2 regions of the Arthrobacter sp. 05L417 genome follow, and region 2 is predicted to be linked to the other one. Evidence: predicted binding sites of a transcription regulator. Region 2 holds the regulator's gene; the other holds the start of a gene.
The links. Region 2 encodes LexA, which represses DNA repair genes until DNA is damaged. Its sites were predicted from a motif close to TCGAACANNTGTTCGA; they were not measured.

Region 1: AC1DJW_RS19335 (LexA family protein) is a predicted target of LexA. The motif match lies at 2,357-2,372, and genes of this name have one in related genera.

Annotation. Positions count from the first base shown of each region.
Region 1 is NZ_JBFTOG010000031.1:48,487-51,899, forward strand. Features, by position in the region: gene AC1DJW_RS19320 (hypothetical protein) at 1-94, opposite strand, end outside; gene AC1DJW_RS19325 (hypothetical protein) at 430-579, opposite strand; gene AC1DJW_RS19330 (Y-family DNA polymerase) at 589-1,887, opposite strand; gene AC1DJW_RS19335 (LexA family protein) at 1,880-2,311, opposite strand; gene AC1DJW_RS19340 (DUF4238 domain-containing protein) at 2,475-3,413, shown strand, end outside.
Region 2 is NZ_JBFTOG010000020.1:49,044-52,456, forward strand. Features, by position in the region: gene AC1DJW_RS15210 (histidinol-phosphate transaminase) at 1-912, opposite strand, end outside; gene AC1DJW_RS15215 (LysM peptidoglycan-binding domain-containing protein) at 1,003-1,362, opposite strand; gene lexA (transcriptional repressor LexA) at 1,730-2,479, shown strand; gene AC1DJW_RS15225 (pentapeptide repeat-containing protein) at 3,051-3,413, shown strand, end outside.

The DNA.
Region 1 (3,413 bases), on a different contig from region 2:
CCATCCGCGCCGCCGTCAGTACCAGCGCCGCAGCCGCGATCCAGACCCCGGCAATCTGCCAGACACTGGCTCGCGGCCGACGTTGATCATCCATGCTTCCCCTTCCCCTCGATCAGTGTGGGGAAACCATCCTAGAAGCCAGGAGGGACGGCCAGCCGGCCCGTGTTCGCAGCCCAGCTGCGTTGTACACCTGATAACCACAACCGCTTCGGCCACCTTGCCGCTGACTGTGTACAACCGGCGCCCGGGCGTCCACAGAAAAGTCCCGGCGCGCCGCCGGACCCGGGCGCGTCTCCGGATTCCGTGCCCCGGGCCTCGTACGCGCAGATACGTCCGCGCGGAATTAAAGGAGGCTGCGGAACCAAAGAATTTCCAGGCCTATGCTGAGGATTGCTCCGAACTCCCGGCTTGCTTAGGAATGAGCCTGGTTTAGTAGTGGTCTGTCCGGATCACGATCGCCCTGCTGCCCTGCGGAATCTGGGTCCGGGCCATGGCAAAAGCATCTTCGTAGGTGTCGGCGGTGCCGCTGACTTTGCTCTGTGCGCCGTCGCCGTCTTCGACTGTCAATGTAACTTCCACCAGAGCATCTTATGCGGCCTTCACGAGGGGCAGTTCGTCCCAGTGGGTGGTGTAGCGCGGGCTGAGCATGTCTCGTTTCATGGTCCAGTCCGGGCCGCCCTTGATGCCGGCGTGACCGAGCCCGATGGAGCCTCTGCCGTATCTGCCGGCCACTTGTTCCAATAGCGGGCCGATGCCGCGTTCTTCGTGAACGTTCTCGAAGATTTCCAGGGGTTTTTGGTTGCCACTGGGTCTTAGGTCGGTGACCATGATTCCGGCCCGGACGTATTTCACGCCATCGTGGATTCTGGGAATGAGGGCGTGGGCGGCTTTGGTGAGTATTACCGGGTCAGCGGTGGGCATAGGCAGCGCGATGCATACGGAGGGGTATGAGGTGTCGCCGGGGCTGTAGTGGGAGGTGCCGGCGAAGGCGGTGAGCACTTTGGCTTGCAGATCGTGTTTGGCCAGGCGGGCGCTGGCTTGTTGCGCGTAGACGCTCATGACTTGGCGCATGTCTGCCGCCATCGTGATCGGTTTGGAGAAGGACCGGGAGAAGATCAGCTGGTCACGGCCTATCCGTTCTTCCTCCATGGGGATGCAGGGGGTTCCCTGCAGCTCGAGGACGGTGCGCATCATTACCACCGAGAACTTGTCCCGGATGGCCACGGGATTCGTCTTGGACAGGTCAAGAATCGAGTAGATCCCCATCCCCGCCAAGCGTTTCGTGAGTCTGGTGGCGACGCCCCAGATCTCGCTCACGGACAGTCGGGACATGAGTGCTTCGCGTTCGGCCGCGGGCACGGATTCCCACCGGCACACGCCCTCGAAGACAGGGTTGTGTTTGGCCCATTTATTGCTGAGCTTGGCCAAGGTCTTAGTGGGGGCGATGCCCACGCAGACGGGCACGCCGACGTGCGTCCGGCAGGCGTCTTTCATGGCCCGGCCCAGGGCGAGCAGATCCTCTCCGGAGCCCTTGACCCCGAGGAAGCATTCATCGATGCTGTAGATCTCTTGCCAGGCGGAGTACCGGGCCAGGAGCTCCATGACACGGGCGCTGATCGATCCGTAAAGCTCGTAGTTGCTGGATCTCGCCACGAGTCCCCATTCCTTGGCCCTGGGGGCGAGTTTGAACCAGGGCTCTCCCAGCGCGATCCCGAGCTTCTTGGCCTCATCGGAGCGCGTCACCGCGCAGCCGTCGTTGTTGGAAAGGACGATCAGCGGGCGGTTTTCCAGGGAAGGATCGAAGATCCTTTCGGCTGAGGCGTAGAAGCAGTTGACGTCGATGTGTGCGATTTCCTGCATGCGGCGCATCACCGCGGTCCTAGACATAGTGAAGGCACCTGATCGCAACGCCCCAGATCCGAAGATCCGAAAGTTCGGGAACGCGGATCGGCGGGTACTTGGGGTTGTCGGCCTGCAGGATCACGCCGGCCACGGTGATCCGCAGCCGCTTGATGGTCATTTCGCCGTCGAGGATCGCCACCACCACGGACCCGTCCTTGGGCTCCAATGCCCTGTTCACGATGAGTTCGTCGCCGTCGCTGATGCCTCCCGGCTCCATGGAATCCCCGCACACCCTCACGATGAAGGTGCTGGTCTTGTCCTTGATCAGGTGCTCGTTCAGGTCGAGTTCGGAGAAAAAATAGTCTTGGCTCGGAGAAGGGTAGCCCGCGGGGACGGCCCCCGGGGCCACCAGGATGTGCCCCGGAGGCGCCCCCGCATTTATCATGCGAGGGTCCAAAGCAAGACTCATGACACGCCTTCTATAGAATTTTTGTTCTACTTCGATAGTAGAGCTTAGAACAGACATTCTATTTGACGGTTCCTGTCTGGTTTTTGGTTCCGGATCCCCACGGGTGACTGGGCGGTCCGGGAAAGTGCTTTGGGTGCAGACATCGAGGTATAGGGTTTCCGGCATGGGGTCACGTGAGGAATTTGAAGCTCTACTGAATGCACCGCCGGTGCCACTACTGTCGGAGGACCAACCCCCGGATCCAAAGGCATTACTGGCCGTTATTGAAGAGATCTCGTCGGAAATAGCCGAGAGTCGTGAAAGTGGTGTCCCTGCGGGCGGGCCTTCAAGGCAGCACGTTGTTTCTCGGTGCGTTTTGAAGAACTTCACTGGAACCACTGCGGAGGGTGTTAAGCTCGCCAGCGTCGATCTGGATAACGTGTCGAGAGATGGGTACTCGCCAAGTTTGAACGCCATCAAGGGTGCGGGAAGAGTCGATGACTATGTGACGTACGATCCCCTCGGGGCGGAGAAGCTCTGGGCTGTTGTCGAGGACTTGATTCCAGCGGCTATGCACGGCCTCGAAAGTGGACTGCCTGACAAGGATTCGGAGCGGGTTCTGCGCGCCGCTGTTGCTCTCCATTGGGTGCGGCGTCTAGGTACCCGGGACCTCTCAAAGGATGCTTTCCTTGAGGCGCTGGAGGAGGCGAGAAAGCCGGAATCAATTGAGGGAATCCTGAACGTCGCCGCTGCCATGGGCATCCCAACGGCTGGTAACACAGTCGAGTCCGTCCGTTCGGGACTCGACCTGATTGTGAACCTATACGACGAGGGTGTTCTATTCCGCTTGAGCTTGGACCGGCTATTCCGCGTTGCCTTACAGGCATCCCAGCTAGGCCGCTTCCACCTACTTGAAGCACCTGAGTCCACCAGCTTCATCGTGAGCGACCACCCCGTCGTAGTTCACGATATGGACGGGCAACATACACCGGATTTAGCGCTATTCGGGCTGCTGTCGATGGCAATGCCAGTTTCACCGCGCTACATGATTCAGATTTGTCGTGACGGGCAAGGTGATACCGCTCTTCGCAGGCTTCTCATGAGCGAAGAAGTCGAAGCGTGG
Region 2 (3,413 bases):
CGGCTTGAAGCCCATCCGGGTCAACTCGCTGACAATGCGATCTCGTTGGACCTTGATGTCTTCGACGTCGGCCATGAGGGCTTCGCGGTGCCGGAGGGCCGCCAGCGCGGTTGCCTGCGTGATGGCGGAGAGGTGGTACGGAAGGCGGACCAAGCGGATCGCATCGGCGACCTCGGGGGCAGCTGCCATGTAGCCGATGCGTGCACCGGCAAGGGCGAACGCCTTGCTCATGGTGCGGGAGACAATAAGGCGCTCCCGGCCGGGGAGGAGCGTCAATGCGCTTGGCGTGTTGTCGTGGGCGAACTCGTGGTAGGCCTCGTCCACGATCACCATTGTCTGGCTCGCCTCGCCGGCTTCGTAGACGGCTTCGACAACGTCGAGGCCGAGTCCGGTGCCGGTGGGGTTGTTCGGAGAGCAGAGGAACACGACATTCGGCTTGAGCTCGCGGACCTGCGCGGCGGCCGAGGTTGCATCAAGTCCATAGTCTTCAGCGCGGACTCCCGCGATGTACGCGGTGTCGGTTCCGCTGGCCAGCAGGGGGTACATGGAGTACGTGGGCGGGAAACCGAGCGCGGTCCGGCCGGGGCCACCGAAAGCCTGGAGGATCTGCTGCAACACTTCATTGGAGCCGTTGGCTGCCCAGATGTTCTCGGCCGCAAGGTCGTGGCCGAGGTATTCCGCGAGGGCCTCGCGCAGTTCGGTGAACTCGCGATCCGGATAGCGGTTCAGTCCGACGGCGGCCGCCGCGACAGCTTCGGTGATGGCCGCCTGGACATCAGCTGGTACGCCATGAGTGTTTTCGTTGACGTTGAGCAAAATCGGAACATCAAGCTGCGGCGCGCCATACGGGCTCAGGCCGCGGAGGTTGGTCCGGAGGGGAAGTCGGTCAAGTCGTTCAAGCTGCTCACTCACCATGACAGTTTAAGGTGCAGCGGCGGATGCCCTGAAACTGTGACGGCCCGGGGACCGTTTCAGGCACATGCAACCCGGTCAACGTTGCTGCTAAGTGGCAGGAATGAACAGTTGCTGGCCTGGCACGATATGGCCGTCCTGGAGGTTGTTCAGCTGGATAATCTCGGCCACAACGTCGCGCGGATCCCGGGACGGTGCGGCAATTCCCGCAATCCCCCACAAAGACTGGCCCACTTGTACCGTGACGCTCGTACTGGAGGTGGGCTGCAGCTCCGCGGTGGAATCAGCAGCCTTGGCCGGCGAATTCAGGAATCCCGCCAGGCTCAGCAGGGCTGCAACCAGGAGCATTGCCGGGAAGCCGAAGAAGACCATGCGGCCCCGGCGGGTCAGGCGGAGCCGTCCAAGTGCCGCCTTGCGGCCGGGCGTGTGGGTGATGGTGATTGCGGACATGAGCTGAGCCCTTCTGAACAATGCCGCGTCCCGGAATCCCTGGTTGCGGCTGCCAATTCTTGCCTTCAGTCAGTGCTTGCAGGACGGTTGTTCGTTGTTGTCTTCGAACGATTCGAACGAACAACCGGAGCCTGCATCACTTTTATAGAACACATATTCGAACTTTGCTACGACATTTTTAGCACTTATCAACGAACGATGTCGAGACTCGCTAGAACAAATGTTTGATAAACGCCTGCGCCTGCCCTACGTTTGAGTGAAGGAACGAGCACTGAATCAGTGCAACAGGAGGGTCTGACATTTCAGGCCGCTAGTCCCGGCAAGCGCCTCAGGGCCGCACGGGTGGAACGGAAGGGCGTTGGCGAACATGGCAGCGAAAGCCACTGGCAGCGGGTCGGCCTCGGCGCGGAGCCAACAGCCGCAAAAGGCCCCCAAGAGCCTGACCGTCCGCCAGAAGAAAATCCTGGAGACCATCCAACGTTCAGTGAACGATCACGGTTATCCGCCGTCGATGCGCGAGATCGGGGACACCGTTGGCTTGGCCAGCTTGTCCAGCGTCACGCACCAGTTGTCACAGCTCGAGAAGCTCGGCTATCTTCGCCGCGATCCCAAGCGCCCTCGCGCAATGGAAGTCCTCATGCCGTTGACCCTTGACGGCGGCTCCGTCATCCCCGGCGTTGAAGCGCCGGCGAAACTCCGTAGCGCCGGCGGCCTGGCCGTCACAGAGCTCGCGAGTGCCAGTGACACGGCCATGGTTCCCCTTGTAGGGCGCATTGCCGCCGGTGGACCCATCCTGGCGGACCAGACCGTTGAAGACGTCCTGCCGCTGCCCCGGCAGTTGGTAGGACATGGCGAGCTCTTCATGCTGAAGGTCGCCGGAGATTCCATGATCGACGCCGCTATCTGCGATGGAGACTGGGTGGTGGTACGGCGGCAGAACGACGCACTCAACGGCGACATCGTGGCCGCACTCCTGGACGACGAAGCCACCGTCAAGACCTTCCGGCAGCGCGACGGCCACACGTGGCTGCTCCCCCAGAACACGCAGTACGAGCCCATCCTGGGCGACCATGCCACCATCATGGGCAAAGTCGTCTCGGTCCTGCGCTCGCTTTAGTCCGCGTTAGCTTTGACGGCGCGGTAGCTTTGACGGCACTGGGCCCGTGGCCTGCCGCCTCTCCGCCGGTGGTGGTAGTCAGGTATTCTGCTGCCAGTGATACTTCATTTTTCTCTGTGACCCACAGGCCTTTCAGCGATTCCAGGCCGCTCCTTAGCGAGCAGTGATTCCGTGCGCCCGCGAGGGGAACTCCATATGGACTTCCCCTGCTCACCGGCCCCCACCGAACTCACTCCTGGAAGATCACATGCAAACAACGTCAGCGAACCATACCGAACCCTCATCACCTTCCCTCGACCGGCAATCCCTGCGCCCTGACTGCGGAAACTGCTTTGCCCTCTGCTGCACAGCGTTCGGGTTCTCCCGCTCTGCAGATTTCGCACTCGACAAACCCGCAGGCTCTCCGTGCCAAAACCTTGCAGCTGACTTCTCCTGCACAATCCACGACAGCCTGCGCCCAAGAGGCTTTCGTGGCTGCACGGTCTTTGACTGCTTCGGGGCCGGCCAGAACGTATCGCAAGGGTTCTTCGCCGGAAAGAGCTGGCTTGCGTACCCTGATATAAAAGACGAGATGTTTTCGGCATTCAAAGCCGCCAGACGGCTTCATGAGATGCTTTGGTACCTGGCTGACGCACAGGCACGAACTTTCGATCCCGACTCCTCACATCGTGCGATACAGCTCCGGAACACGATCGAACAGGCAGTCGGCGGCGAGCTGCCGGACCTGCTTTCACTGGACATTCAAGAACTTCACTCCCAGGTGAGGTCAACGCTCATGGAAGTCAGCGAAGAAGTACGGGCCTCCTACTTCGCCGCCGGAGGCGATCATCTTGATTCCGCGCTGAAGCCGGGAGCTGATCTGATGGGCAAAAATCTCAGGTCCCGCCGGTTATGCGGGGCAAACCTCAGAGGGGCCTACCTGATTGCCGCGGAT